2 regions of the Bacillus sp. MC1252 genome follow, and region 2 is predicted to be linked to the other one. Evidence: a T-box and tRNA genes for the amino acid it is inferred to sense, from the RefSeq annotation. Region 2 holds a T-box; the other holds one or more tRNA genes.
What was found. The T-box of region 2 lies ahead of tyrS (tyrosine--tRNA ligase). A T-box ahead of a tRNA ligase gene usually reads a tRNA of that ligase, here a tRNA-Tyr.

Region 1 (16,088 bases), 1.2 Mb from region 2:
TCGTGTCATCGAACGTCATAGATCGCTTCCAATTTTTCATTTTGATGACTGTTACATCAGCATTGATATGAAACTCTTTGTTAAACATATTTGCGAGCTCCCCAGTGGTCATTCCATGTCTTAATGGTATTGGATAAAGACCCACAAATGAGGAGTGTTCGGGTTCTAATACAGGTCCTTCTACTTTTAGCCCGCCTATGGGATTTGGACGGTCTAGGACAACAAATGGGATATTGTTTTCCTTAGCGGCTTCCATCGCGTAGGCCATCGTGTAAATATAGGTGTAATATCGAGCGCCAACGTCTTGAATATCAAATAGCAGCACATCTACATTTTTGAGCATATCAGGAGTTGGTTTTCTTGTTTTTCCATAGAGAGAGTAAACAGGCAGGCCTGTTTTTTTATCGGTATAGGATTCGACGCCTTCTCCTGCTTGTGCATCGCCGCGCACGCCGTGTTCAGGTCCATATAGAGCAGTGAGCTTGATATTTGGATGTTCAAATAGGAGATCGACACTGCTTTTCATGTTTGCATCAATGCCGGTAGGATTCGTAATAAGCCCTACCTTTTTCTCTTTTAGCCATGAGAGATTACTTGAGAGTAATGTTTCGATGCCTGTTTTGACTGCTGCTTTTTTTCCTTTTGTGTCTGTTCGTCCTTGATCTGGGGGGGAGGCGGCGGTCAATGTGCTCATCATGAGAATGCTCGCGAGTATCAAGCTTCCTGTCTTTTTCAAGAGAATCCCTCCTATTTGATCTGTTTCCCTTTCAAGTTGAGCCCATAGCCAAATGGGTAAAGGGTTTGATTCGGATGAGTGACAGATGGGATAGCGACTGGCAATTTCCCTTTAGGTGATGCCGCTCCAAATATCACTTCTAGTCCAGCAGGAATATTCGGTTGGTTGAATTGTCCGTTTGCATAGCCTTTAAAACCGTAAACAGCCAGTAAGGCATCGGCTTCCTCGAAATTAGCAGCATCATATGGGTTTCTAAGACTCATGATGACCATTTTTTTGTTTTGTGATTTTGCTTCTTTCATGACAGCACGAGGGAAGGCGGTTGCCCATTTCTTCGGGTCCTGTACATTGTCATCAATCACGCCATCATTCACAGCTGGGTCATTTTGGACAACGTAAGAGCCGGTAATGACATAGTCAGCATCTTGAATCAGTTTGGCTGTTTCTTTGGAGAAGGTCTTATCTGCAAAAGCGTATGATTGGGTACGTACAGGCTTGATCTTTTTTTGTTTGATCAGAGATTCAATCGTGACAGACATTGCTTTTGTTTGATCTTCATAGGGTGCCATGAGCAAGATTCGGTCATTCTTTTTAGGTTGAAAAGGTAAGGTCTTGTCGTTGTTTTTAAGTAAAGTGATTCCTTCACGGGCCATTTTTTGTTCAGCTTTCCGGTGCGACTTTTTACCAACGAGTTGAGTGGCTTTTTTGATTTTTTTCTCAAGACTTACTGGCTTTTTAGTGGAAATGATGCCGCGCTTGATCTTCAATTGAAGGATTTTTTCGACAGATTGGTTGATCTGAGACAGCGGAATTTCGTTTGATAGAACGGCTCGTTTTAAAGCATTAAACACATTTTCTAGGTTTTTCTCGGTTTTTAGAGATGTGACAGGCGCTGGCATGAGGGCAATGTCGACTCCTGCTCTAATGGCCATGACCACGGCTTCTTCCTGTCCGAAGTTATCTGCAATCGCCTTCATATTTAGAGCATCAGTCACAACAACTCCTTGAAAGCCCATCTCTTCTTTTAATAAGTGTGTGATCACTTTTTTAGATAAGGTAGCTGGAACCATGATGTCCTCGCCATCTTTTTTACTTTGATAGGTCGTGTCATCAATGGCAGGAAATTGAACATGAGCGGTCATAACCATATCCGCACCTGCGTTGATTGCTTGTTGAAATGGATACAGCTCAATCTTTTTTAAACGATCTAGGTCATGTTCTACGAGCGGCAAGCCGTAGTGACTATCGACGGCTGTATCACCATGTCCCGGGAAATGCTTTAGTGTGGAAATGGTCTTTTCCTTTTGAAGTCCTTTCATGGTTTGAAGGCCAAGTCTAGTGACAAGTGCAGGGTCAGAGCTAAAGGAACGGACACCTATGACGGGGTTGTTTGGGTTATTATTCACATCAAGAACAGGAGAGAAGTTTGTATTGATACCTAAGGCGTTTAATTCCTTTCCGATGATTTTTCCTGTGTCGTATGCATTTTTCTTGCTTCTAGAGGCACCAATCGACATATTTCCTGGGAAATGTGTTCCCTTTTGTAGTCTTGTGACGATTCCGCCTTCTTGATCAATTGAAATGAGTAAAGGAATATTTGGCGATGCTTTTTGAAATTCATGAGTGAGTTTGACGGTTTGTTTCGTATCAACGACATTCTCTGCAAATAAGATGACACCGCCTAGATGATATTTCTCTACAAGATGGGATACTTCTTGATTCATCTTTGTTAAGCCTGTAGGCGCGGATTCACCTTTTGTTTGCCAATTGCGAAAGTCTGGCATGAGCATTTGGCCAATCTTTTCATCCAGTGACATGTCTTCCACCATTTGTTTTGCGGTTGGAAGAGAGGCAGAGCTAATCTTTTCCGTTGGAATGGAAGAGGTTAGCAGGGCAAAAACCAGAGCAGCGGGGAAGAGAGATTTTAACATCGAATTCCTCCTTTTACTTAAAAGATTCGTAGATTGCGGTCATGATGCTTCCATAAGTACCAGTTGGGAAAAGATCACCTTCGAATTGATTAGGGTTGGTTTCAGGTGAAACGACAGGTGAATGTTTCTTATTCGTCAGCAAAGCGATACCTAGATTGTGTTTTGGATCAATCAACGTCATCGTTCCGGTCCAGCCTGTATGTCCATAGGCTTCGTTACTTGCATATTTTCCAAACATCCATTCCATGTCAGTATTGCCGTTTTTCCGCCAGCCTAGCCCGTAAGTTGGGTTCGTGTCTGAGGATGTTGTAAAGAGATCGATAGAAGCTTGGTCAAAGATGGTTGTTTTCCCATAGCCTCCTTTGTTGAGCATCAGCTGGAGCAGCACCGCCATATCTGAGGTGTTAGAGAAAAGTCCAGCATGGCCGGAGACACCAGCCATTGAGTAATATGCTTTCTCATCGTGTACTTCTCCTAGCAGGGTGTATCGTCGAATGTTTTCAAAATCGATCACACCATCTCGCGTATTGCCTAAACGTTCAGTTGCTGCAAAATGCTTGGGCTTGAATCCTTTTTGCAGCGGATTGAACATTGTATGCTTGAGACCTAGCGGCCGATAGATCGTAGACTCTACATATTGATCAAGAGGGATTCCTGTTTTTTTCTCGATGATCATACCTAAAAGCATGTAATCAATATCACTATAAATATGCTGGGTACCTGGCTCGTATTGTAGAGGCACCTTAGGCAGCCATTTCATGGTTGTTTGTCTATCTTGAGAGAAAAAAGAGCCAGCTGCTTCTTTGCTATAAAATAAGACACTGGATGGGAGACCGGCAGAATGTGTGAGGAGATCTTTTACCCGAAGCTGATCTTTGCCGGTGACCTTTGCATCTGGTTCATCTTGAAAGTCTGGCAGGATGGATTGTATTTTTTCATTCACATCTAGTTTTTGTTCGTATACAAGCTTTTGCAGGGCATAGTTGGTGGCGTACATTTTTGTATTGGATGCCAGGTCGAACAGCGTGTTCTTTTTCATTTTCTTATACGATTTGAGTTCGTTAGACCCTTCGTATTTTTGCCTGTAGCCATAGGCTTTTTGATGGACGATCTTACCATCCTTGATGATGATGAGCGCGGCTCCTGGAAATCCTGCTTTGATATCGTTTTGAATCATTTGATCAACCTTCCTAAGCTGCCTGGAAGAAAAACCTACTTGTTCTGGTCGTTTTGCTTTTTTTAAGACGGGATATTCTTCAGGTGCTGTTTTAGACAAAGACGATACAGGATGGGAGCTGGTTGCAAATGTTTGTACTGGTAGCCCAAGGAGCATGAACAGACATGTCATCAAAAGAAAACATTTCTTCAAGAGCTAGACCTCCTTATTGATTGGTTCCCTCGAATTCAACAGCCATATCATCATGAAAGCCAAATAAGTATGTGAAGATAAATCCAGCGACATATGCAATGAATAGTCCAATTAAGTAAAGAAGCATTTGATGCGCGTGAACGATAAAGGTTAATGGAAGACCTGATACCCCAATTGCTTTAGTGGCGATTTGGAAGTAGGCTTGAAATGCTCCGCCGATTCCAGCACCGAGACAAGCAGTGAGAAATGGTCTTCCTAGTGGTAGTGTGACACCGAAAATGAGTGGTTCACCAATACCAAGCATTCCTGAAGGAAGTCCACCTGCAATGGCTCTTTTGAGCTTTTTCTTTTTTGTTTTCATATAAATGGCAAATGCCGCACCGACCTGTCCTGCGCCTCCCATAGCTAGAATTGGCAGAAGCGGGTCATCTCCAATTGAATTGATGAGTTCCATATGAATAGGTGTCAGTCCTTGGTGAAGTCCTGTTACTACAAGTGGAAGGAAGGTCGCACCAAGAACAAATCCGGCGAAAATACCGCCCATGTTTAATAGATAAGTGAGTCCTGAGGTGATGGCATCAGATATAAATCCGCCGACTGGCATGAAGACGATGTACGTAAAAATTCCAGTAATGAGTAATGTGATGGTTGGTGTGACGATGATATCGAGTGACTGCGGGACGAAGCGTCTAATTCGGGTCTCAACAAAGGCCATAAAGATGGCGGCAAGAAGAACACCGATGAGTCCGCCTCTGCCTGGTAGAATATTTGTGCCAAATAACATAATATCTGCGGAGGCTGGGTTAATAATGAGGATACCAGCTAAAGCGCCTAATGCGGGAGAGCCTCCAAATTCCTTTGCGGCATTTGTTCCGACTAATATCCCAAGATAAGCGAACAAGCCTGAACCAATAACGGTTAAAATGATCGCAGCTTGAGATTTTTCATCAAGCCAGCCCGCTTGCACGATTGCTTTTGTAATACCAGTAATGAGGCCTGACGCAACCAGTGCTGGAATGATAGGGATAAAAATGCTGGCAATCCGTCGTAAGAACAGCTTGAACGGTGTGCGGTTCTTTTGTGAAATGGCTTGCTTGTTTTTTTGTGCTTCGTTGTTCAAGTCAAATGAACCAGAGGCTTTTAGCAGCTGTTCAAACGCACTTGATACTTGGTTGACAACGCCAGTGCCTAAAATGATTTGAAGCGTTTCCGCCTCGACGACGCCAATGACGCCATCAAGTTCTTTGATCGCTGTGATTTGAACTTTTTCATCATCGATCGGTGTAATTCGGAGACGTGTCATACAATGTGTATGGGAAGAGATATTTTCAGAACCACCACAGAGCGAAAGAATATCTTTCGCTAACTGCTGATATTTCTTTTGATGACTCATGTTGAATCCCCCTTTGGTTTTCGTTTCATGGAGCGGATGGCATGCCTTGTCTTGTCAATATACTGCGCTGTCTCTTCATATTGACGGGAAGCTAAACTGAGGAACAAGACATCAATTAAGTAGAGCTGTGCCATTCTAGAGGAAGTGGCAGCACTGCGAAAAGGTGCTTCATTGGAACCGGACGTCGATAGGTGAACGTCACATAAAGCAGAAACGCTTGTATGACCTGGATGCGTTAAGGCAATGGTTTTCACTTGATTTTCTTTTGCGAGCTGAAGGGCTTGAATGATGTCTAACGTTTCTCCAGAAAAGGATATACCGAAAACAATGTCGTTCTTTCCTGCATTTGCGATGACGGTGGATGCGATATGCATGTCAGTGAAGGCTGTGGCTGCATAATTGATTCTGAGAAATTTCTGCTGTGCGTCAGCTGCGACGATGCCAGATGCACCAACACCGATAAAATGGATTTGATTTGCATGTAGCAGCAATTGAACGGCCTTTTCTAAAGTATCTGCATTTAAAATAGAGGCAGTATCCTTAATCGATTGAATCGAGTTTCCTGCTGTTTTTTGAATAATGGATTGAAGTGGTTCATCTTGTTCGATATCTCGGTAGCCTTGTTTATCGTCATGCATTAAGTCTCCAGCAATCCGCATTTTTAAATCGTGATAGCCATCTAGTCCGAGAGATTTACAAAGGCGGATGACTGCAGAGCTGCTTGCACCGGCTGCCTGACTGATCTCGTGTACTGTGCTCTTAATGACTTTGTCAGGATGGGCAAGGATATAGTCTGCAATGATTTTTTCAGATTGGGGGAGCTTTGCTTTCATTGTGTGTATTAGGGAGAGTCCACCTGCTGACATGAGCTCTGCCTCCTTTAGGATTGATGATGTGAGATGGCTTTGTCGATATGACCATTCGCTTTGTTGAGTAAATTCTTGGCTGTTTTCTTGTCTGTGTTTGTTTGGAGCATGACGATGGCGGTTTTGACTTCTAAATCTGCCGATTCAAGTGTTTTCACGGCTTGTTCGTAGGAAGCGTTTGTCACATGTTGAATGATGGTGATGGCGCGTTCTTTTAATTTATGATTGCTGACTTTTACATCAACCATCAGGTTTTCATATACTTTGCCTTGTCTGATCATGACAGAGGTGGAAAGCATATTTAAAATCATTTTATGAGCGGATGCGGCTTTCATTCGTGTTGACCCGGTGATGGCTTCAGGTCCAACGACGACTTCAATGGCGCAGTCTGCCAGCTCGCTAATTTCTGCTTGTTCATTGCAGCTGAGGGCTACTGTTTTTGCTCCGATGGATCTTGCGTAGTTTAAAGCACCGATGATATAGGGCGTCCTACCGCTAGCGGCAATGCCGACGACAGTATCTGTTGACGTGAGGTGGATGTGTACTAAATCCTGTTTACCGGCTTCTTCACTGTCTTCCACATCTTCGGCAGCGTGTGAAAACGCGGAGTCCCCACCTGCCATGATGCCTACAATGACATCAGGTGAGACGCTATAGGTTGGTGGACATTCAACAGCGTCCATCACGCCAATTCTGCCGCTTGTTCCAGCGCCTAAATAAATGAGTCTGCCTCCATTCGAGATGGATTCATAGGCGAAGTCACTTGCTGTTTTCACATGTGGAAGTACACGATTGACCGCTTGAGCGACTTTCATATCTTCTTCATTGATCATTTGGAGCATTTCGAGCGGATCTGCTTGTGAAATTCCCATTGTGTTAGGGTTTCTTGATTCTGTTGTCAAAGAACGCAGTTGAGATGGCTGCATGTGACATACCTCCTTATTTCTTCATTTTCAGTATATTGAGTATGATATGAAATTTCAACATTATATTTAAATACTGAAATTATATTTCAAGTAAAATGTCGTGCTGCAAGGTGGTTAATTATTAGAAAATAAAAAAAATAAAATTCCCCTTTACAAAAGGGGGACAACCTGTATATAATAACTTTTGTCAGCTTCACGGAAACAGTAAACTTGACAAACTGGCCCGTTGGTCAAGCGGTTAAGACACCGCCCTTTCACGGCGGTAACACGGGTTCGAATCCCGTACGGGTCACCATGATGTGGAGGATTAGCTCAGCTGGGAGAGCATCTGCCTTACAAGCAGAGGGTCGGCGGTTCGAGCCCGTCATCCTCCACCATATGCCGGTGTAGCTCAACTGGTAGAGCAACTGACTTGTAATCAGTAGGTTGGGGGTTCAAGTCCTCTTGCCGGCACTGTTTTTTCTTTATCAATTCCATATGTGGAGGGGTAGCGAAGTGGCTAAACGCGGCGGACTGTAAATCCGCTCCCTCCGGGTTCGGCGGTTCGAATCCGCCCCCCTCCACCATTTTTGGGCTATAGCCAAGCGGTAAGGCAACGGACTTTGACTCCGTCATGCGTTGGTTCGAATCCAGCTAGCCCAGTTAAGACACCTTTTTGAAAAAGGTGTCTTTTTTTTATGTTAGCAGAGGGAATGTATAACTATTCAAAATGTTGTCGAGTTGAGTCAGGAGGCATCGAGAAAGTAAAATATAGGCATGAACAGAAAGGGGATGTACATATGGGAGATCAAAAGAGGGTCACGATTGTCGGGGTTCCGATGGACTTGGGTCAAACGAGAAGGGGCGTCGATATGGGGCCGAGTGCGATTCGATGTGCTGGCGTAAAAGAAAAATTGGAATCGCTCTCATTTGATGTGGAGGATCTCGGGGATATTCCAGTCGAGCAAAGGGACGATGAGAAAGGTTTACATACAAGTGAAAAATTAAAAAATCTAACGGAGAATGCTGGTGCCAATCAGCTGCTTGCTGAAAAGGTTGACAGTATTGTGCAGTCAGGTTCGTTTCCATTGATTTTAGGCGGTGATCACAGCATTGCGATTGGCACACTTGCCGGTGTAGCTAAGCATTATGAAAACTTGGGTGTCATTTGGTATGATGCACACGGTGATTTAAATACGGAGGAAACTTCTCCTTCTGGAAATATTCATGGCATGCCGCTTGCTGTCAGTCTTGGCCTTGGGCATGCTGATTTAACGAACATTGGTGGTTATTCTCCTAAATTGAAACCCGAAAATGTCGTATTAATTGGTGCTCGTTCCTTAGATGAAGGAGAGCGGCAGTTGATTAGAGAAAAAGGTATGAAGGTGTATACGATGCATGAAATTGATCGTTTAGGGATGACAAGGGTGATGGAGGAAGCAATTTTGTATTTAAAGGAAAGAACAGATGGTGTCCACCTATCACTTGATTTAGATGGGCTAGATCCAGCGGAATGCCCGGGTGTAGGAACTCCTGTGGCAGGCGGCATTAGTTATCGTGAGAGTCACCTTGCAATGGAGCTTTTAGAGGAAGCAGGTATTTTAACTTCAGCCGAATTTGTGGAGGTAAATCCAGTATTAGATGAGAAAAATAAAACAGCAGAAGCGGCTGTTGCTTTAATTGGTTCTTTAATGGGTGAAAAGTTATTGTAGAGCGGGACTTGTTCCCGTTTTTTTTATTTTGGGGAAATTTAAGGATATATTAAGGTTTTTACTGGCTAATAAGCGTAACACGCTGTCAAAAATTTGTTACACTATTTTTTAGAGGAGAATGAAACCTTTTGGAAAGAGGTTCGTATACATAAAGACCGGTGAAGGCAGAGGTTGAATATACTATGGACACAATGATCAAAAAGAGAATTAAGCAAGTGAAAAAAGGCGACCAGAACGCATTTACAGACATCGTAGACCTGTATAAAGACAAAATTTATCAGCTGTGCTACCGTATGCTTGGGAATGCACACGAAGCAGAGGATATTGCGCAGGAGGCGTTTATTCGTGCCTATGTGAATATTGAGAGCTTTGATGTGAATCGTAAGTTTTCCACGTGGCTGTACCGCATTGCAACCAACCTGACCATCGACCGTATTCGCAAAAAAAAGCCGGATTATTATTTAGATGCAGAGGTGGCAGGAACAGAAGGACTGAATATGTATTCTCAAATTGCTGCTGATGGCATTTTGCCAGAGGATGAGGTGGTGTCTCTTGAGTTATCGAGTACCATTCAGCAAAAAATTCTAAGATTACCCGATAAATATCGTTCAGTCATCGTATTAAAGTATATTGATGAACTCTCGTTAAAAGAAATTAGTGAGATTCTGAATATACCAGTTGGTACAGTGAAAACGAGAATACACAGGGGTAGAGAGGCTCTCCGGAAACAGTTGAGAGACCTTTGAGTGAGGTGATTTTGATGAGCTGTCAGGAAAAAATCGTCCTGCTTATGCATCAGTATTTAGACGGGGACATTGAGCCCCAAGACGAAAAAGAATTAAAAAGCCATCTGCAATCGTGTGAGGAGTGCCGTACTCATTTTCAACAAATTGAGAAATCCATTGCGCTAGTGCAGAGTACATCTCATATAGAAGCACCTTCTGATTTCACTGCAAAGGTGATGGCAGGTCTTCCAAAGGAGAAAAAGCGTGTCTCGGTTCAAAGATGGATCAAAGCTCACCCGCTGATCGTAGCCGCTGCCCTCTTTCTCATTTTGATGGGAGGCAGTCTGTTTACAAGCTGGAATACTGATCATAATTTCAGTGTGTCAAAGCAGCCGAATCTCGTGGTTGAAAATGATACAGTGACCGTACCTAAAGGGGAAACCGTCAAAGGTGATGTCACTGTCAAAAATGGCAAGCTGATTGTAGAAGGCAAGGTTGATGGAAATGTCACAGTCGTCAATGGGGAACAGCTGACTGCTTCTGCCGGACAAGTCACTGGTCAAATCAATGAAATTAATGAAGTGTTTGATTGGATCTGGTACAAAATGAAATCCACAGCACAAAACGTGATGCGGGTCATTGGGCCAGAGGAGTAAAAGTAAATCAAACAGCATGGAGCAGTCTCTTAGGGGCTGCTCTTTTTCTATATCATTGCTCAGATTCACGCATACTAGACAGCCAGCTATATATGGCAACTATTTTCCTTGCTGAAATAAAATGTGGTATAATAGCCTCGCTATGTATTTACACATAGGCTTTTTTTATAAAAAAATGCATCACACGAAGAAACTTGAAAATTCTGGAGGACGAGGAAATGGCTTTAGGGGATATTCCTTTTTTGCAGTACCTCGGTAATGCTGTTGATATACTCGTTGTTTGGTATGTGATATATAAATTAATGATGGTCATCCGCGGAACAAAAGCGGTTCAGCTTTTAAAGGGAATTGTGGTCATTGTTCTCGTCAGGATGGGAAGTGCGTATCTCGGTCTTAACACACTTCAATGGCTGATGGACCAAGCGATTACGTGGGGTTTCCTTGCGATCATTATTATTTTTCAGCCAGAGCTAAGGAGAGCGCTTGAGCAGCTCGGGCGCGGCCGTTTCTTCTCAAGAAGCGGGACACCTGTAGAGGAACAGCAGCAGAAAACGATCGAGGCAATTACAAAAGCAATTAACTATATGGCAAAACGCAGAATAGGAGCGCTGCTGACAATTGAGCGCGATACTGGGATGAATGATTACATAGAGACAGGAATTCCTTTGAATGCAAAGGTGAGTTCTGAGCTGCTGATTAATATTTTCATTCCGAATACCCCGCTTCATGACGGTGCTGTCATTATGAAGAGTGATGAGATTGCAGCTGCAGCTTGTTATTTACCGCTGTCAGAAAGTCCTTTTATCTCTAAGGAACTCGGAACGCGCCACCGGGCGGCAGTTGGTATTAGTGAAGTGACAGACAGCTTAACCGTCATCGTCTCTGAGGAGACAGGCGGCATAAGTGTCGCAAGAAATGGTGATCTCCATCGAGAATTGACTGAAGAAGCGCTTGAAGAAATGCTGATTGCTGAATTTAGTAAGAACAGCAAAGATGCTTCCTCGACCAAATGGTATTGGAGGGGCAAGAAAAATGGATAAGATTTTGAATAATCGCTGGGCCGTAAAGTTTCTTGCATTGGTCTTCGCTTTATTGCTGTATGGTGCAGTCAATTCAGCGCAAGCGCCCACGCCGAAAAAAATCGGTGAATCCTTTTTCCCAACATCGACGACAGATGAAGCAACCTTAACCGACATTCCTGTTAAAGCGTATTATGATGACGAGAAGTACGTCGTCACTGGTGTACCGCAGACAGTCAATGTCACGATTAAGGGATCAACAAGTGCTGTGAAAACAGCAAGACAAACAAAGAATTTTGAAATTTATGCAGATATGCAAAACTTAACGACAGGCACACATAAAGTGGAGCTGAAGGCAAGAGATGTATCAAAGGGAATCACATTATCAATTAATCCGTCTGTGACGACTGTGACGATACAAGAAAAAACGACAGCTGAATTTCCTGTTGAAACAGAATTTTATAATCAAAATAAAATCAAAGACGGCTATTCACCCGAACAGCCCATTGTGAATCCGAAAAAGGTGACTGTCACTGGCTCAAAGGATGTAATCGACAAAATTTCTGTCATTAAAGCATTTGTGAACTTAGAGGATGTCGATCAACAGATTGAAAAAGAAGCGAAGCTCACTGTGTATGACAGCAGCGGGAACGAGCTGCCAGTCGAAGTGAGTCCGTCAGTAGTGGATATTACGGTCCCAATCACGAGTCCAAGCAAGAAGGTCCCGTTTAAAATTGAGCGGACGGGCAGCTTACCGGATGGGATCAGTATTTCAAGCATTGAGACAAGTCCGAGTGAGGTCACAGTGTACGGCTCTCAAAAGGTGCTAGATGCACTTGATTTTATTGATGGCGTTAAGCTGGACCTAAGCAAAATCAAAGATGATACGGAGATTGATGCCGACATTCCCCTGCCAGATGGTGTGAAAAAGGTGTCGCCTGAAACCGTTAAGATCAAAGTGAAGGTTGCAACAGCTGAAGAAAAAAAGATCGATAATGTACCAATCTCTGTCGTGGGTCTGAGCAAGGATCTCACCTCTGATTTTGTGAGCCCGTCTTCTGGGCGGCTCACGTTAACAGCAAAGGGATCAAAGAGTGCGATTGATAAACTAAAGGCTTCAGATATTGAAGCCTATATCAATGCGGGGGACTTGAACGAAGGAACACATGAGGTCAAAGTGCAAGTGAATGGTCCTCAAAACGTGACGTGGGCATTAACGAGATCAAAGGTCAAGGTGAAACTTACCTCTACTGACACGGAAGATCAGCCGGCTTCTACGAATGATCGAAAGGATCGATCGTCTGATGACGATGGTCAGGAAAAGAAGAGAAAAGATGAATCGACACAAGATAAAGCAAAGAAGGAATCAATTCAGAGACAGCGGATGAAAGAAGATAAAAAAGAGGACACAGAGCCCTCTTGAATGGTAAAAAAGGAGCGATTGAAACATGGGCAAGTACTTTGGAACTGATGGTGTAAGGGGTGTGGCTAATAGCGAATTAACGCCAGAGCTCGCATTTAAAATTGGGAGATTTGGCGGCTATGTCCTCACGAAGGATAAAGAACGTCCAAAGGTACTCGTTGGACGAGACACACGTGTATCTGGTCATATGCTAGAAGGAGCACTCGTTGCAGGCTTGCTTTCAATTGGGGCTGAAGTGATGCGTTTAGGTGTGATCTCAACACCTGGCGTGTCCTATTTAACGAAGGCAATGGATGCAGAAGCAGGTGTCATGATTTCTGCTTCTCACAACCCAGTTCAGGATAACGGGATTAAATTCTTCGGTGGCGACGGCTTTAAACTGTCAGATGAACAGGAGAACGAAATTGAGCAGCTAATGGATCAGCCAGTCGATCAATTACCACGTCCAGTTGGAGCCGATCTTGGAACGATGAATGACTACTTTGAAGGTGGTCAGAAATACTTGCAATTCTTGAAGCAGACAGCAGATGAGGATTTCACAGGCATTCACGTGGCCCTTGACTGTGCACATGGTGCAACATCTTCTCTTGCGACACATTTATTTGCTGATTTAGATGCAGATGTGTCCACAATGGGAACATCACCAAACGGCTTGAATATCAATGATGGCGTCGGCTCAACTCATCCAGAGGCACTTTCTGCTTTTGTAAAGGAAAAGGGTGCGGATATTGGTCTTGCGTTTGATGGTGACGGTGACCGTTTAATTGCAGTCGATGAAAAAGGTGATATCGTAGACGGCGATCAAATTATGTACATATGTGCACGTTATTTGAAGAGTGAAGGCCGATTAAAGGATGACACAGTCGTGTCAACAGTCATGAGTAACCTCGGCTTCTATAAAGCGTTGGAGAAACAAGGCATTAAGAGCATCCAAACCGCTGTTGGTGACCGCTATGTGGTCGAAGCGATGAAAAAGGACGGCTATAATGTCGGCGGCGAGCAATCAGGCCACTTGATTTTCCTTGATTACAATACGACAGGTGACGGCATGCTTTCTGCCATCATGCTTGTGAATACGCTAAAAGCGACAGGAAAAACATTATCAGAGCTTGCGGCTGAAATGGAGAAGTTCCCGCAGCTTCTAGTGAATGTGAAGGTGTCTGATAAATATAAAGTGGAAGAAAATGAAAAAGTAAAAGCTGTGATTCAAGAGGTTGAAAAAGAGATGAACGGTGACGGCCGTATTCTTGTTCGTCCATCTGGAACAGAGCCGCTTGTACGTGTGATGGCAGAGGCGAAAACAAAAGAGCTGTGTGATGAATATGTGGCTCGAATTACGGCTGTTGTCAAAGAGGAAATGGGTATTGAGTAATAGATGAAAGCAAATCGCTAAGCAGCGGTTTGCTTTTTTTTCGAATAATCGTCATAAGTGAAATGAACTGTACGAATGATATAGGCGAGGGCAACTTGCTAATGCCTTCATACATAGGAGAGCACATCAATTGTAGAACGTGACAAGCCTCATTGCATATAGTGTATGGAGGTCTCGCTTTCTCAAATGAAAGGGATCACCCCTAAATTGTGATTGACGGAGGTCAGACCTTATAGTACAATCATCCTTGTGTTATTGGATTTTTATTCTAGCTGGAAAGGCAGGGTAGATGTTCAGGAACTCTTATAATGATAGCGCCCGAACTAAGCGATCGGACGACAGATGCTTAGTTGACGAGGATGGAGGTTATCGAATTTTCGGCGGATGCCTCCCGGCTGATCAAAAGAGATCACAGCCGTAAGTGTTTCTTTAAAGCAAAGAGGTGACTCTTTGTACAAAGGGAATACACATGATCTCCCAAAATAAACATGTAGAGAGGGACGAAGAAATGTCCCTTCTATTTTAGTAGGCTTTCTTTGTCCCTTTCACGTGATCGGGAGGAAGAATATTTATGTGTGGAATCGTAGGTTATATTGGTCAGAATGATGCGAAAGAAATCTTATTAAAAGGCTTAGAGAAGCTTGAGTACCGCGGGTATGACTCAGCAGGTATTGCTGTGGCAAACGAAGAAGGCGTGCATGTGTTCAAAGAAAAAGGACGTATCGCTGAGCTTCGTGAGGTCGTTGATGCAAACGTGGCATCTACAGCAGGAATTGGACATACACGCTGGGCAACACACGGTGTACCAAGTCATCTCAATGCGCATCCGCATCAAAGTGCTTTTGGCCGTTTTACGCTTGTTCATAACGGTGTCATCGAGAACTATGTACAATTGACACGCGAATATTTACAAGACATCACACTTAAAAGCGACACAGATACAGAGGTTGTTGTTCAAGTCATCGAACAATTTGTAAGCAGAGGTCTTGATACAGAGGAAGCTTTCCGTCAAACGCTTCTTCAACTAAAAGGCTCTTACGCAATTGCCCTTTTCGATAACGAAAACAAAGAAACAATCTATGTGGCGAAAAACAAAAGCCCATTATTGGTTGGTTTCGGCGAAGATTTCAACGTTGTAGCGTCTGACGCAATGGCGATGCTTCAAGTAACAAACGAATATGCGGAATTAATGGATAAAGAAATGGTCATTGTCACAAAAGACGAGGTGATCATCAAAAACCTTGACGGTGATATCATGACACGTCCTTCTTATATCGCTGAGCTAGATGCAAGCGACATCGAGAAAGGCACATATCCTCACTACATGTTAAAAGAAACGGATGAACAGCCGCTTGTGATGCGCAAAATCATCCAAGAATATCAAGACGAAAACGGCAAGCTGTCAGTCGCTGGCGATATCGCAAGCGCAGTAGCAGAAGCAGACCGCATTTACATTGTGGCTTGTGGAACGAGCTACCATGCAGGTCTTGTCGGTAAACAATATATTGAAAACTGGGCGAAAGTACCTGTAGAAGTTCATGTAGCAAGTGAATTCTCTTACAACATGCCGCTTCTATCGAAAAAGCCATTGTTCATCTTCCTTTCTCAATCTGGGGAGACTGCGGACAGCCGCGCTGTACTTGTTCAAGTCAAAGAGCTTGGTCATAAAGCATTAACAATCACAAACGTACCAGGTTCTACGCTATCTCGTGAAGCGGACTTCACATTGCTTCTTCATGCAGGACCAGAAATCGCAGTAGCTTCAACAAAAGCCTACACAGCACAAATCGCTGTTCTTGCGATCCTTGCATCCGTTGCAGCTGAATTAAATGGTCAATCTCTTGACTTTGATCTTGTGAAAGAGCTTGGTATTGTGGCAAACGCAATGGAAGCCCTTGTCGATCAAAAGGATGAAATGGAACAAATCGCTCGTGACTTCTTCACAGTGACACGTAACGCATTCTTTATCGGAAGAGGACTT
Region 2 (16,088 bases):
TTGACATGGCAGGTGCAGAAAAGCTTCTCGGAAAAGGAGACATGCTCTTTTTAGAAAATGGCTCTGGCAAGCCGACAAGGCTGCAAGGGAACTTTGTATCAGACCGCGAGATCGATCAAGTGGTGGCACATGTGAGGAAACAACGCAAGCCTGTGTTTCTTTTCGAACAGGAGGAATTGATGCTCCAAGGCTCTGCGATTACAGACGAAGACGAATTGTTTATGGATGCCTGCCGATTTGCAATCGAGCAAAATAGTGCAAGTACATCCAGTTTGCAAAGAAGATTTAGAATTGGCTACAATCGTGCAGCCAGATTGATTGACATGATGGAACGTGAAGGCATGATCTCTGGTGCGAAAGGCAGTAAACCAAGAGAAGTCCTCATGACACTCAGTGATCTAGAACAATTGATCTAAACAAAAACCACTTCATTTTTTTGATAAACATGGTATGATAGCACATAGGTGCAATTTTGTAATTGGACACTTTTTGCGTGCCTGTCTGAACTCTTTTTATGTAAAATGAGCTGAAACAGGTGTTAGAAATGGGAAAGTTGTCGGATACTAATCATAGTTAATATTGATTAGAATAGGAAGATCGGAAAAAATCTTTATTTGGAGCTGCGATCTGTGATCCGCTAGAGATGAAAATCACAAGTTGCAAATTGAAATGAGCGTCATATACTGTAAGTCAGATAGACGTTTGTTGGAGGTACAATTATGACTGTTTATCATTTTGTTGGAATAAAAGGGACAGGTATGAGTCCACTGGCCCAAATTCTTCATGATACTGGGTATACTGTCCAAGGATCGGATATCGAAAAGCACATCTTTACACAAAAAGCATTAGAAGAAAGAAACATTAAAATTCTTCCATTTGACCCAGATAATATTCAGCCGGGGATGACGGTCATTGCAGGAAATGCATTTCCTGATACACACCCTGAGATTGAACGTGCCCTTTCTGAAGGGATTCCTGTGATTCGTTACCATAAATTCCTTGGAGAATACATGGATTCATTCACAAACATTGCGATTACTGGTGCTCATGGCAAAACATCCACAACAGGACTGCTTGCCCATGTGATGCAATCAGCAAAGCCAACTTCGTACTTAATCGGTGATGGATCTGGAATGGGGAAAGAAAACAGCGAGTATTTTGTATTTGAAGCATGCGAATACCGCAGACACTTCCTCAGCTATCATCCAGACTATGCGATCATGACCAATATCGATTTTGATCACCCTGATTATTTCTCGGACATTGATGACGTGTTTGATGCGTTTCAAAACATGGCGCTTCAAGTGAAAAAAGCCATTATCGCTTGCGGAGACGATGAACATCTGCTCAAGATTCAAGCGAAAGTACCTGTTGTGTACTACGGATTCAATGAAGAAAATGATTTCCAAGCACGTAATGTTGTGAAAAATACGGAAGGCACCACATTTGATGTATTTGTTCGCAATACGTTTTATGATACCTTCTATATTCCTGCATATGGAAATCATAATGTCCTCAACTCGTTAGCAGTGATTGCTTTATGTCATTATGAAGCCATTGATGTAGATTTGATCAAAGGTGCATTAACAACATTTGGCGGTGTGAAACGACGCTTTAATGAAAAAACAGTAGGTGAGCAAGTCTTAATTGACGACTATGCACATCACCCAACTGAAATTGAGGTTACCATTGAAGCGGCCCGTCAAAAATATCCAGAACGTGATATTGTCGCTGTTTTCCAGCCGCATACCTTCACACGGACACAGCAATTCTTAACTGAATTCGCTGATAGCCTAAAGAAAGCTGATTATGTGTATCTTTGCGATATCTTTGGTTCAGCTCGTGAAAACATTGGGAAACTAAGCATCGAAGATTTACGTGGAAAAATTCCGCAAGCTCAGTTGATTGATGAAGACGAGACATCTGTGTTGAAAGCGCACGAGGATGCGATTTTGATCTTTATGGGAGCCGGAGACATTCAAAAATATTTACGTGCTTATGAGAAAGTTGCTGTATAAATGTAAATGATCGTAAAAGTGCCGTTTCAATCGGCACTTTTTTATGTTGAATAAAATGTGACAAAGGGGCTAAATGTGTCAAGATGTGCTGCTTTTTTTCATTCGCTGTGGACAGGAATTAGCGAATAAGTGTAGAATTATTAATCAATCGGTCATTCTAGGCGATGTTTGAATGATACAACGAGAGGGTATTGAATTGAATATGCCCGCAACAAAGGAGGTATCAGATGATTATTATTCTCTATCTAAGCGTTGCACTGATCGCAATTGCTTTCCTCATTCTTGTCATCTATTTGTCTAAAACATTAAAATCCTTACAGCTGACATTAAAGAATGTCGCATCAACTTTAGAAGGTCTTGAAGGACAGATGCAAGGCATCACCACAGAGACAGCGCAGTTGCTACATAAGACGAATCAGCTTGCTGAAGATATTCAAGACAAATCGGCAAAACTCAACACAGTTGTGGATGCAGTGCAGGGAATTGGCGGCTCGATCAACCAATTTAATACAAGCATAAAGCAGGCAGCTGGAGCAGTTTCTTCTTCCGTTGAAAAGAACCAAGAAAAAGTGACGGATGTTGTAAGCTGGAGTAACGCAGCACTTGAAATTTATAAAAAATGGAAACAACGTAAACACCAAAAATAAACCATTTTCGCATAGGAGGAATAATCATGAGCAAAGACGGAATCAATAGCAAAGACTTTTTGATCGGAACACTTATTGGTGGCATTGTCGGTGCAACAACAGCATTATTCTTAGCACCAAAGTCAGGGAAAGAGCTTCGCGATGATTTGAACACCCAAGCGAATGCTTTAAAAGATAAAACAGATCGACTCACAACAGATGCGAAGGAAAAAGGCACTGAATATGTGACGATTGCGAAAGATAAAACGTCTGAATTGTCTCAGCTGGTGGCAGAGCAGTCAAACCAGATTTTAGACAAAGTGAAAGACATAAAAGAGCGTGCAGCTGGAAAAGCTAATCAAGTGAAAAGTGAAGCAGAAGATGCTGCAAATGATCTTGCGAGCGAAGCGTCAGATGTAGCAGACGAAGCAAAAGTAAGAGCACAAGAAGCAAAATCAGAAATTGAAGACGGCATCAAAGATGTCAAAGAAAAAGTAGAACAATCTACTAAAGGCTAACTCGCTGCTTAAGTTAGGAAGGAGCACATCATGTCAAAGCAACTCATCGAAACAGAAGAACAGTTTGATCAACTAACGAATCAAGACGGAACCTTTGTCTTTTTTAAGCACAGTTTGACATGTCCAATCAGCCAAGCTGCTTTTCATGAGTTTGAAGCATTTGCGTCTGCACATGAAGACGTGCCTGCTTATTTCTTGCAAATTCAAAACACAAGAGAGCTTTCAGCCTATGTGGCTGAAAAGTCAGGGGTAAAGCACGAAAGTCCCCAGGCACTCGTCTTTAGCGGTGGAAAAGTAAAATGGCATGCATCTCACTCAAGCATTACAAAAGAAGCGCTTGAACATCATATGTAGAAGAACGTCAGCAACTGCTGACGTTTTTTTTATAAAAAAGGTTTACTTGAACCAAAAGTATGCTATAATCTTACACATAATACTTTATCGCTTAAAAGCGTTTGGGTAATAAAGAATTTTTTCGTGACAATTCCGAAATCTTTGTTTATAATAAACCCTATCCTGAGAGAATTTAAAAATAAAAAGCGAGAGCAGGCAGAGGAAAGGATGACAAAAATGAGCAACAACGAACTAGAACAATTGAGACAGCAAGCAGATGAACTAAATCTTCAAATCTTAAAACTGATCAATGAAAGAGGAAGCATTGTAAAAGAAATTGGAAAGGCAAAAGAAGCGCAAGGTGTCAACCGTTATGATCCTGTCAGAGAGCGCACAATGCTGAACCAAATTCTTGAAGAAAATGACGGCCCATTTGAAAATTCAACGATCCAGCATATTTTCAAGGAAATTTTCAAAGCAGGTCTAGAGCTTCAAGAAGATGACCACAGCAAAGCACTTCTTGTTTCTCGTAAGAAAAAACCAGAAAATACAATTGTGAACATCAATGGGGAAGCTATCGGTGATGGAAAACAACGCTTCATCGTTGGACCATGTGCTGTTGAAAGCTACGAACAAGTCGCAGAAGTAGCGGCAGCAGCTAAACAGCAGGGACTAAAACTGCTTCGCGGTGGCGCATTTAAACCTCGCACAAGTCCATACGACTTCCAAGGGCTTGGTGTAGACGGTCTAAAGATTCTAAAGCGTGTAGCTGATGAATACGGTCTTGCTGTCATTAGTGAAATCGTAAACCCTGCGCATATTGAAGAAGCGATTGAGCATATTGATGTGATTCAAATTGGTGCACGTAACATGCAAAACTTCGAACTATTAAAAGAAGCCGGATCTGTGAAGAAACCAGTTCTTTTAAAACGCGGTCTAGCAGCGACCATTTCAGAATTCATCAATGCAGCTGAATACATCATCGCACAAGGAAATGACCAAATCATCCTTTGCGAGCGCGGTATCCGCACATACGAAACAGCGACAAGAAACACATTAGATATCTCTGCTGTGCCAATCTTGAAACAGGAGACACATTTACCAGTCTTCGTTGATGTGACGCACTCAACTGGACGTAGAGATCTTCTTCTGCCAACAGCCAAAGCAGCTCTTGCGATTGGAGCGGACGGTGTCATGGCAGAAGTGCATCCAGACCCATCTGTTGCCCTATCTGATTCAGCGCAGCAAATGGACATTCCTCAATTCGAAAAATGGTTAGATGCGTTAAGACCACTTGTCAACATTCACGCGTAATCATAGATAGAATTACCGCCGGATAACAGCCCGGCGGTTTTTTCATGGAGAAAACACAATAGAATTGGAAATGAAAGGAATAAATCGCATTGCAAGCTTAAAGTGCTTGTTCACAATGTTTTCATTTTTAAAATTCGACAGAATCTGCTAAGATCATTGTCATAGCTGATGTTCACGATGACTTTTGCTGAAATATGATTCAATTTACAGGTAACAAGCTCATTAAAGTTTGTTTAATTTAGTTATAAAAAGAAAGGGAACGTTTTCATATGACGAAAAAACGTGTATAATTTCATAAAAGAATGTCATTTTGATGTAGATTGAAAAATTATGTGTCTCTTTTCATCGTTTTAATGACAAATAGGATATTATTTTTTTCGTATCTGATATGTCTCTACCTAATTGGTGAATGCTATAGATATGAAGTGTATTTGAAGGAGTGATTTATGTGAATAATGTTACAATATATGATGTAGCAAGAGAAGCAAATGTAAGTATGGCAACGGTATCACGTGTTGTGAATGGAAATCCGAACGTGAAACCAACAACAAGAAAAAAGGTGCTTGAAGCGATTGATCGTCTTGGCTACCGTCCGAACGCAGTGGCACGAGGCCTTGCAAGTAAAAAAACAACGACGGTTGGGGTCATCATCCCTGATATTTCTAGTATCTTCTATTCTGAGCTTGCACGCGGGATTGAAGATATCGCCACGATGTACAAGTACAACATCATTTTGAGCAACTCAGATCAAAATACAGATAAAGAGCTGCATTTGTTAAATACGATGCTAGGCAAACAAGTAGATGGGATTGTCTTTATGGGCGGCAACATCACAGATGTGCTTGTCGAAGAATTTAAGCGCTCTCCTGTACCAATTGTTCTTGCAGCATCAGTTGAAGAGCAGGCACAAACACCATCTGTGAACATTAACTATGAGCAGGCCATTTATGATTCAGTCCAATTATTAATTGAAAAAGGCCATAAACGAATTGCGTTCGTATCTGGTCCGATGTCAGAACCAATTAACTCTGTGAGAAAGCTTGCTGGGTATAAGCGTGCGCTAGAAGAAGCGGGCATTGCTTTTGATGATGTTCTCGTTGCTGAAGGCGATTACTCCTATGACTCAGGAATTGAAGCCCTTGCAAATCTGCTTGAGCAATCAGACAAGCCGACGGCTGTCATTGCAGCAACAGACGAAATGGCTCTTGGTGTCATTCACGGCGCACAGGACAGAGGCGTCTCGATTCCTGAAGACTTAGAGGTCATTGGCTTTGATAACACAAGACTTTCCCTCATGGTACGTCCTCAGCTGACAACGGTTGTTCAGCCGACATATGATATTGGCGCTGTCGCAATGAGACTGCTGACAAAGCTGATGAACAAAGAACAAGTGGACGATCAAATTGTTGAGCTGCCACACAGAATTGAAGAAAGACAATCAACAAAATAAAAACAAAAAGCAGGCTCACCTTATCAGTGAATGCCTGCTTTTCTTATGCATTTTTCCTTTCTCTTCTAACAGGCATGAGTGCTTTTTCTACTGTTTGCGCATTTTTTTCTGTGATTTCTGCTTTTCTTGGTATCGGTGGATATAAATCGTCAGGGTCGAACCATGTTGATGGAAGGGTGACAGGCGATTGCTTATTCCATGCCCGAATCCACTCCTTAGGAAGGTCAGCTGGCGGTGTGACGCCTTTCATCTCAAGCCAAATGCGGCTCCACGCTCTTGGGACCACGCGCCAAATATCATATCCGCCTCCGCCAACAGCGATCCATTTGCCTTCACAATATTGATGAGCAAGCTCATGGGCAAGTCTGGGAATTTCCTCATATATTTTCATGGTGGCAGATAAATGGGTTAAAGGATCGTAATAGTGAGCATCCGCTCCGTTTTGCGTCAAAATCACGTCTGGTTTAAAAAAAGCAGCTATCTCAGTCACTGCTGTTCGGTATGCTTCGAGGAACGATTCGTCTTCTGTAAATGCATCGAGCGGAATATTATACGCATAGCCATAGCCTTTATCATGGCCTCTTTCCTGTACTTGTCCAGTTCCAGGGAACAAGTAGCGACCCGTTTCATGAATGGAGACAGTACATACCTCTGGATCGTCATAGAAGCTAAACTGTACACCATCTCCGTGATGAGCATCCGTATCAATATATAAAATCCTTGCGCCATATGTCTTTTGAATATATTGAATGGCCACAGAGCTGTCATTATAAATACAAAAGCCAGATGCACGTCCTTTAAATCCGTGGTGAAGCCCGCCGCCAAGGTTGAGCGCATGCTGCGAATGACCCAGCATCACTTGATCAACCGCTGTTAATGTCCCGCCAACAAGAAGAGAAGCCGCCTCATGCATACCTGCAAACATCGGTGTATCCTCCGTGCCAAGGCCGTAGCGTTCACCCTCTGCTGTAGACAGCTTTCCTTCACTTGCCCGCTGCACAGCTTGAATATAATCTGTCGTATGGACGAGCTTTAATTCCTCCAGCGTAGCCATACGCGGTGCGATGATCTCATCATCCGTTAACGCCTTCATTTTTTGAAGAAGATCGTATGTTAAGTAGACACGAAGCTGATTGAAGGGGTGATCTTGATGAAACTGGTACGTTTGAAAAGATGGTGAAAAAACAAAGGTCGCTTCCTTCATTTGACCGTCTGCTCCATAGGCCAGAGCACCTTGTAGCCTTTTGCCCGAATCAGCTTCGTCACATGATCTGCATGAATGGTTTGAAGGCGGAATACGAGCACTTTAGAGGCTTCATTTGCATGCGGGTACACAAGCACACTCAGCATTTGAATATGCTGCTCCTTTAAAATAGCCGTAATGTCTGCGAGCCCTTCTGTCATCTGCTTCACTTCAACCTCTAAGTGTGACCCAGGCTGATCTGCACCTGTCAGTCTGACAAACGTACGAAGTAAATCTGTCTTTGTGATAATGCCTACAAGCTTACCGCGTCTCACCACTGGAAGGCAGCCAATTCCATGCTCAAAAAAGACACTCGAAATCTCCTCAACGAAATCAAGCGGATGGGCGGTGATTGTCTCTAGCACCATGATCTCTTCTACCGGCCGCTGAATAAAAAGCTGCCTTTTTTCTGTTTCGAAAATACTTGGACTGGCATTTTTAATATCCCGATCTGTCACCATCCCAATGACAGAATCTTGATCAGATACGATGGGAATATGCCGAATGTGATGTGCACTCATTTTTTGAATGGCTTCTTCGATCGTATCGGTTTTTCGCAGCGTGATCACATCACGCTCCATAATTTGTTCAATCATCATTGTTTACCAATCCCCTTTGCCAAAAAAACGAATTGAACGTTAATACATAAAGCGCTGATGGAAGCGAAGACGATCAAAACGCTCGATCGAATCAGGACTCACGTTTTTTCCGATTCTCGCCATTAAACAATTGGCTGGATGTGAGCTGATCTCTGGCTCGTCTGTTGCAAACCAGACAAGACCACCTGCGTTCATCATTTTCTCCATCATTTTACGGTACTCCCAAACGTTTTTCTTTGTCCCCTTTAAATCCCAATGCCAGTAATATTCAGTTGTAATAATGATGTAGTTCTCCATTTGCTCATCCATCATGCTCACATCAAGTAAATGCTTGCCGAGCGAGCATCCTCTAAATGGAGGAGCGACTTCAATCGCGCCAAGCTCGATTAAATTGTCCATCTTGCCCTCTGACCAGCGCTCAAGCGGATCAGGATACAAATACGTGACATAGCCTGCGACAAGCTCATCCACTCTTGCAATGATAATACGTCCTTCTGGAAGATCTGCTATTTCAACAAGTGCTTGTTTCTGCTCCTCAGGCGTGCGAAATGCCGTTAGTCCTTCATGAAACGTATAGTTCGCAAGCTCTGATGCAGGTACCGGTCCTTCAATCAGGATAGAACCTGTTTCTCGCTCAATTGTTTTTGAATAATAAGTTTTAGGATGCTCCACGTATCCACCGCCTCAAATTCTAGTGAGTCGTCTCTATTTTAGCTTAAATCTTGAAGAAATTAAAACGGTTTCACCATAAGTTTTTTAAAAATTGAGAAAAAAAGTCATCTATACTATAATGGTCATTGTAAACGTATGCAAAGGGGGACTGTTTGATGAAAGTGGAAACGCTACCATCAGTAAAAGGAGACTATCATTTAAATGATTATGAGCAGGCATACAAAGAATTTTCATGGGAGGAAGCGAGAAAAAACTTCTCCTGGTATGAAACAGGAAAAATAAATGCAGCCTATGAAGCAATTGACAGACATGCGGACTCGTTTCGTAAGAACAAGGTGGCGCTTCATTACAAAGATTCACAGCGGGATGAAAAGTATACGTTCAGGGATATGAAAATCAACACAAACAAAGCGGGAAATCTATTCAGAGAAAAGGCGCATGTGCAAAAAGGGGATCGCGTGTTTATCTTTATGCCAAGATCACCTGAGCTCTATTTTCTTCTGCTTGGTGCTGTCAAAATTGGTGCGATCGTTGGCCCGTTATTTGAGGCATTTATGGAAGGCGCCGTCAAAGACCGTTTAGAAAATAGCGAGGCGAAGGTCATTGTGACAACGCCGGATCTGCTTGAGCGTATTCCGTTTGCAGAGCTTCCGAAGCTTGAATCTGTCATCATTGTCGGCGGTGAAAAGGAAGACATCGGTGGTGTGCGGACAATTCACTACGAAGAGGCATTTCAGGAGGCAGTAAAGGAACTTGAAGTAGAATGGATGGATGAAAAAGACGGTTTCCTGCTTCATTACACGTCAGGGTCAACTGGTACGCCAAAAGGTGTGCTGCATGTCCATGGCGCGATGGTGCAGCAAGACCAGACCGGTAAATGGGTGCTTGACCTGAAAGAAGATGACGTCTACTGGTGTACAGCTGATCCAGGCTGGGTAACAGGGACAGTGTACGGTATTTTTTCACCATGGTTAAATGGGGCAACGAATGTCATCTTAGGTGGCCGGTTTAATCCTGATACGTGGTATGAAACGATTGAATCACTTGGTGTGACCGTTTGGTACAGTGCACCGACAGCCTTCAGAATGCTGATGGGGGCAGGGGACGACCTCATTCAAAAATATGACCTCAGCTCGCTCCGTCATGTCTTAAGTGTAGGAGAGCCTCTCAATCCGGAAGTGATCCGCTGGGGAGACGCTGTATTTGGCAAACGAATTCACGATACTTGGTGGATGACGGAAACTGGTGCACAGCTGATTTGTAATTATCCATGCATGGACATCAAACCAGGCTCGATGGGGAAACCAATTCCAGGCGTAGAAGCCGCGATTGTGGATAATGCCGGAAATGAACTTCCGCCATACCGGATGGGCAACCTTGCGATCAAAAAGGGCTGGCCGTCCATGATGCATACGATCTGGAACAATCCTGAAAAATATGAATCTTACTTTATGCCGGGAGATTGGTATGTTTCAGGAGATTCAGCATATATGGACGAAGACGGATACTTTTGGTTCCAGGGACGTGTCGACGATGTCATCATGACGTCAGGAGAGCGGGTCGGTCCATTTGAGGTGGAAAGTAAACTGGTTGAACATCCGGCCATTGCAGAGGCTGGTGTCATTGGAAAGCCAGATCCGGTACGTGGTGAAATTATCAAAGCATTCATTGCTCTCAGGAGCGGATACGAGCCGACAGATGAGCTGAAAGAAGAGATTCGTACGTTTGTGAAAAAGGGGCTTGCTGCACATGCGGCACCAAGAGAAATCGAGTTTAAAGACAAACTGCCAAAAACGCGAAGCGGAAAAATTATGAGACGTGTGCTAAAGGCGTGGGAGCTGAACTTACCTGCTGGCGACCTTTCGACAATGGAAGATTAATCTCCTTCGTCAGTTGACTTGATATCAAAAGTATGTTAAAAATGACTTTAGTTGAATACGAAAAGGTTTTGACTGAGATTCAGTAGAATCATCTTTCCCTGTCCAAGAGAGCTGACGGCTGGTGCGAGTCAGTACAAAGAGATATTCGAATTACCCTCACGAACCGCTTTTACGAAAAGGAGCATGAATGCTGCCTCATTAGTGAAAGAACGGATCTGTCCGTTATCAGTGTAAGTGAAAAGACGTGATATTTTGTCTTTTAAGCAGGGTGGTACCGCGATATATATCGTCCCTTCGTTCATTCGAAGGGGCGTTTTTTATGTTGAATTGTAAAAAAAGGAGATTTGGATATGAGTCAATTGATGGAAGATTTATCGTTCAGAGGATTAATTCAGCAGCAAACAGATGAAGAAGGTTTAACAAAATTATTAGCAGAAGAAAAAATCAAGCTGTACTCCGGCTTCGATCCGACAGCTGACAGCTTGCACATTGGTCATCTATTGCCCATTTTAACATTGCGCAGATTCCAAGAAGCAGGGCATCACCCGATTGCCCTTGTTGGCGGCGCAACTGGACTGATCGGAGATCCTAGCTTCAAAAAAGCAGAGCGTTCACTAAACCCGGCAGAAATCGTGGAACAGTGGTCAGAGAAAATCAAAGGCCAGCTGTCTCAATTTCTTGATTTTGAAGCAGGCGAGAACCCAGCCGTCATCGTCAATAACTATGACTGGATCAGCCAAATGAATGTCATCACGTTCCTTCGTGATATTGGAAAGAACTTCGGTGTGAACTTCATGCTGGCAAAAGATATCGTCAGCTCACGTATCGAGACAGGTATTTCGTACACAGAGTTCAGCTACGTGATTTTGCAATCGTTAGACTTCTTAAACCTTTACAAAAATGAAAACTGTAAGCTGCAAATCGGTGGTAGTGACCAGTGGGGAAATATTACATCTGGACTTGAGTTGATCCGCAAGTCTGAGGCAGAAGGCGCAAAAGCATTTGGTCTCACGATGCCGCTTGTCACAAAAGCAGACGGCACGAAGTTTGGTAAAACAGAAGGCGGCGCAATCTGGTTAGATAAAGAAAAAACGTCACCTTATGAATTCTACCAATTCTGGATCAACACAGATGACCGTGACGTCGTGAAATACTTAAAATACTTTACGTTCTTATCAAAAGAAGAGATCGCATCTTACGAAGAAAAAGTGCAAACAGCACCTGAAAAACGTGAAGCGCAGCGCCGTTTAGCAGAAGAAGTGACAGCGCTTGTACATGGCCGTGAATCACTAGAACAGGCTGTGAACATCTCAAATGCACTATTTAAAGGCGAGATCAAATCTCTTTCAGCTGAAGAAGTCAAAGTAGGCTTTAAGGATGTTCCATCAATGGAGAAAAGCAGCACAGAAGAATTAACACTAGTCGATATCCTTGTGGAATCAAAGCTGTCTCCATCAAAGCGTCAAGCACGTGAAGATATCACAAATGGTGCGGTCTACATCAACGGAGAGAGACAAACCGATAAAGACTATGTTCTTTCAGCTGAAGACCGAATTGAAAACCAATTCACTGTTTTAAGAAGAGGGAAAAAGAAATACTTCCTTGTGAATTACAAGTAAGAATGATGTGCAGCCGGCTGAGAGAACCGGCTGCTTTTTTTTATGCTAATTGAGTCATGGAGGATGTCACATAGACCAACAGACTGTAAGAGAAACGAATGTCTAGTCTTTTGGCATTGGCTCATGAGAAAGTCAAAGGTGCTTTTTCATTATTTATTTCTTGTGAAAATATCGGACAAACAGTGCCTTGTTCACTTTTCTGTCATATTTTTGTTGTTTAAAATAGAGTCGAACAAGATAAATAAGGGGGAATGAAAGTGTCATTTTTGATGAAAAGGAGTTTGCAGATTCTCGTTGCATTTGCATTGGTGGTTGGTTCAATGGTTTTCATCCAGCCGAAAGAGGTCAAAGCGGCTGAGCATAATCCGGTTGTGATGGTACATGGCATGGGCGGTGCCTCTTATAACTTTGCGGCGATCAAAAGATACTTGGTGTCACAGGGCTGGGACCGAAACCAATTATATGCAATTGATTTCATAGACAAAACAGGCAATAACCTCAATAATGGACCACGTCTATCTAGATACGTCAAAGATGTGCTAGCCAAAACGGGCGCCAAAAAAGTAGATATTGTGGCGCATAGCATGGGCGGAGCCAACACGTTATATTATATTAAGAACCTAGACGGCGGAGATAAAATTGAAAATGTCGTCACACTAGGTGGAGCGAACGGACTCGTTTCACTCAGAGCATTACCAGGCACCGATCCAAATCAAAAAATTCTTTACACATCCGTCTATAGCTCAGCCGACCTCATTGTCGTCAACAGCCTCTCCCGCTTAATTGGCGCAAGAAACGTCCTTATCCACGGAGTTGGACATATCGGTCTATTAGCCTCAAGCCAAGTCAATGGCTATATTAAAGAAGGGCTGAACGGCGGGGGACAGAATACGAATTAATTTAAAATAGCCAGCTACCATTCATGGAAGCTGGCTTTCTGTATTTTACAAGTAGATTTAATCATGAAGAAACATGGAGTACCTATTGATGAAGTTCTATTCGTGTGAATACTTGAAATGATTGTCGATGAAATCAGACTATGGTACGATGAATGTATATGTTATAAAGTAATTCGTACGAATTACTAAATGAGGGCGGGATATGAAGCTTGAACAAATCATAACGATCAAAATGGGGAAAAATCAATCAAGAAGAAATGAAAAAACGGACAATAACTTATCTACATATTCTTATGAAGATTTAATGAAAGATCTAGATGGCGCTTATTTAGACTCCATTGGAGATGAAAAAGATAGCACATTATTAACAGTTGATCCGTACTTAACAAATGTTTGTGATGTTGTCTTCAGCTTTGTTAGTTCGATTGCAGGAATTGTTAGTAATGAGACTCAAGGCAAAGTCATGAACCAAAACTTTGCTAAGCTTATCATAGAAACTGAAGAACTTGATAAACAGTATTTATGTTATGTCCTAAATGAATCTCAATTTATGAAAAAACAAATGACGATCTCTATGCAAGGAAGTACGGTTCCAAAACTAACACCGGGGATTTTTCGTGGGTTAGAGGTGCAACTTCCTTCTATTGAAAAGCAACAAATGATTGGAAAAGCCTATTTTCATTTTAGGAAGCGTCAAGCGCTCATGAAGAAACAAGCAAAATTAGAAGAACAACTATTTTTAGAAATATTAAAACAACATGATCAATAAAGAAAAGTGAGGAAATAACGATGGCTGACTTACATACAACATTATTTAGTGCCGCAGATGATCTTAGAAGCAAAATGGATGCTTCAGAGTATAAAAACTATTTATTAGGATTGATCTTCTATAAATATTTATCTGATCGATTATTAGAAAAAGTGGTCGAAGTTGCAGATGAATCGCTGGAAGAATACGACACGCAGGATAAACAAGCGCAATTATACAAAGAGTTATTATCAGATGAGGATATTCAAAAAGATTTACTTGAAACATTAGTTGATACGATAGGATATGATATCGAACCAGCGTATTTATTTAGTGAGTTAGCGAGTCAGGCAAAACAGAATATCTTTCAATTAAATGATTTAAATAAAGCATTCATTGATTTATCGACGAAATATCTTCAATTTAGTGGCTTGTTTGATGATGTGGATTTGAAATCGAAAAAACTGGGGTCAGATGATCAACAGAGAAATATCACCATTACAGAGGTACTAAAAAAATTAAATGATGTAGATGTCATTGGCCATAATGGAGATGTCATTGGAGATGCCTATGAATATTTAATTAGTCAATTTGCCTCAGAAGCAGGGAAAAAAGCCGGTGAATTCTATACACCACATGAGGTGTCTATCATGATGGCTCGTATTGTGGCAATTGGACAAGAGGAGAAAAAATTATTTAGTGTTTATGACCCTACAATGGGTTCCGGTTCTTTAATGTTAAATGTGCGCAATTACATTAACTATCCAGAAAGTGTAAAATATCACGGGCAAGAACTAAATACCACGACTTTTAATTTAGCAAAAATGAACTTGATCTTGCACGGTGTTGATTATGAGGACATGCGTCTGCGTAACGGGGATACACTAAATAAAGACTGGCCGACCGATGAGCCGTATACATTTGATTCAGTTCTAATGAATCCGCCATATTCAGCCAAATGGTCAGCAGATGATACATTTTTAGATGATTCACGTTTTAATCGCTATGGGAAACTAGCACCGAAATCAAAAGCAGACTTTGCTTTTCTTTTGCATGGCCTATATCACTTAAAAGATTCTGGAACCATGGCGATTGTCCTGCCACATGGTGTTCTTTTTAGAGGCGCAGCAGAAGGTGTCATCCGTAAGAAATTACTAGAAGATGGACACATTGATGCGGTGATCGGTTTACCAGCAAACTTATTTTTTGGTACAAGCATTCCAACCACTGTCATCATTTTAAAGAAGAACCGTACAACGCGTGATGTACTATTTATTGATGCGAGTAAAGAATTTACCAAAGGAAAAAATCAAAACAAATTATCAACTGACAACATTGATAAAGTAGTAGAGACATATCAAAAACGAGAAGATGTAGAAAAGTATGCACATGTGGCAAGCTTTGAGGAAATCAAAGAAAATGACTTCAACTTAAATATCCCAAGATATGTCGATACATTTGAAGAAGAAGAGCCTGTCGACATGGCCGCCATAGGAGCAAAAATTCAAGAAATTCGAAAAGAAAAAGCAGAGCTAGAGTCTAATTTATATGACATGATTTCTTCCATGCAATTTGATGAGAAAAATGCAGAATGGATGAAAGGTGCTTTAGAGGTGTTTAAACGTGGGAAGTAAGAAAGTGCCGGAAGTGAGGTTTAATGGGTTTAGTGGGGAATGGGAAGGTTGCAAGTTTGGGGAGATATCAGAAAGTTTTGAGTACGGTCTAAATGCAAGTGCTACCTCCTATGATGGTAGAAACAAGTATATCAGAATTACAGATATAGATGAAAGTAGTAACAAGTTTAAACAAAATGATTTAACTTCACCTAATACAGATCTAAGCCAAGCAGAAAAATATCTATTAAAAAAAGGTGATATTTTATTTGCAAGGACAGGTGCAAGTGTTGGGAAAACCTACTGCTATGATAAAAGGGATGGAAAAGTTTATTATGCAGGCTTTTTAATTAGAGCGAGATTGAAGCAAGAATATAATGTTGACTTTGTATTTCAAACTACATTAACAACGAAATATAATAATTTTGTTAAAATAACATCCCAACGTTCTGGACAGCCAGGTATTAATGCAGTAGAGTTCGCTAGCTTTACTATGATGTTACCTGATAAAGTGGAACAGGATAAAATCGGCAACTTCTTCAAACAACTAGACGAA

Region 1: it has a tRNA-Tyr gene. The T-box ahead of tyrS (tyrosine--tRNA ligase) is inferred to sense a tRNA for this amino acid. The anticodon was not compared.

What each region holds. Positions count from the first base shown of each region.
Region 1 is NZ_CM166369.1:175,544-191,631, forward strand. Features, by position in the region: gene ACYH0L_RS01000 (exo-beta-N-acetylmuramidase NamZ family protein) at 1-736, opposite strand, end outside; gene ACYH0L_RS01005 (glycoside hydrolase family 3 protein) at 748-2,667, opposite strand; gene pbp4b (penicillin binding protein PBP4B) at 2,681-4,036, opposite strand; gene ACYH0L_RS01015 (PTS transporter subunit EIIC) at 4,050-5,429, opposite strand; gene ACYH0L_RS01020 (MurR/RpiR family transcriptional regulator) at 5,426-6,295, opposite strand; gene murQ (N-acetylmuramic acid 6-phosphate etherase) at 6,310-7,221, opposite strand; tRNA gene ACYH0L_RS01030 (tRNA-Glu) at 7,442-7,516, shown strand; tRNA gene ACYH0L_RS01035 (tRNA-Val) at 7,523-7,598, shown strand; tRNA gene ACYH0L_RS01040 (tRNA-Thr) at 7,602-7,674, shown strand; tRNA gene ACYH0L_RS01045 (tRNA-Tyr) at 7,703-7,787, shown strand; tRNA gene ACYH0L_RS01050 (tRNA-Gln) at 7,792-7,863, shown strand; gene rocF (arginase) at 8,001-8,912, shown strand; gene sigW (RNA polymerase sigma factor SigW) at 9,095-9,658, shown strand; gene rsiW (anti-sigma-W factor RsiW) at 9,673-10,293, shown strand; gene cdaA (diadenylate cyclase CdaA) at 10,512-11,333, shown strand; gene ACYH0L_RS01075 (CdaR family protein) at 11,326-12,735, shown strand; gene glmM (phosphoglucosamine mutase) at 12,761-14,107, shown strand; gene glmS (glutamine--fructose-6-phosphate transaminase (isomerizing)) at 14,679-16,088, shown strand, end outside.
Region 2 is NZ_CM166369.1:2,627,678-2,643,765, reverse strand. Features, by position in the region: gene ACYH0L_RS13535 (DNA translocase FtsK) at 1-416, shown strand, start outside; gene murC (UDP-N-acetylmuramate--L-alanine ligase) at 720-2,018, shown strand; gene ACYH0L_RS13525 (DUF948 domain-containing protein) at 2,246-2,665, shown strand; gene ACYH0L_RS13520 (YtxH domain-containing protein) at 2,692-3,162, shown strand; gene ytxJ (bacillithiol system redox-active protein YtxJ) at 3,193-3,516, shown strand; gene ACYH0L_RS13510 (bifunctional 3-deoxy-7-phosphoheptulonate synthase/chorismate mutase) at 3,733-4,809, shown strand; gene ccpA (catabolite control protein A) at 5,258-6,259, shown strand; gene ACYH0L_RS13500 (acetoin utilization protein AcuC) at 6,303-7,463, opposite strand; gene ACYH0L_RS13495 (CBS and ACT domain-containing protein) at 7,460-8,101, opposite strand; gene ACYH0L_RS13490 (GNAT family N-acetyltransferase) at 8,141-8,773, opposite strand; gene acsA (acetate--CoA ligase) at 8,929-10,653, shown strand; T-box leader at 10,713-10,950, shown strand; gene tyrS (tyrosine--tRNA ligase) at 11,004-12,272, shown strand; gene ACYH0L_RS13475 (esterase/lipase family protein) at 12,593-13,171, shown strand; gene ACYH0L_RS13470 (restriction endonuclease subunit S) at 13,374-13,940, shown strand; gene ACYH0L_RS13465 (type I restriction-modification system subunit M) at 13,961-15,553, shown strand; gene ACYH0L_RS13460 (restriction endonuclease subunit S) at 15,543-16,088, shown strand, end outside.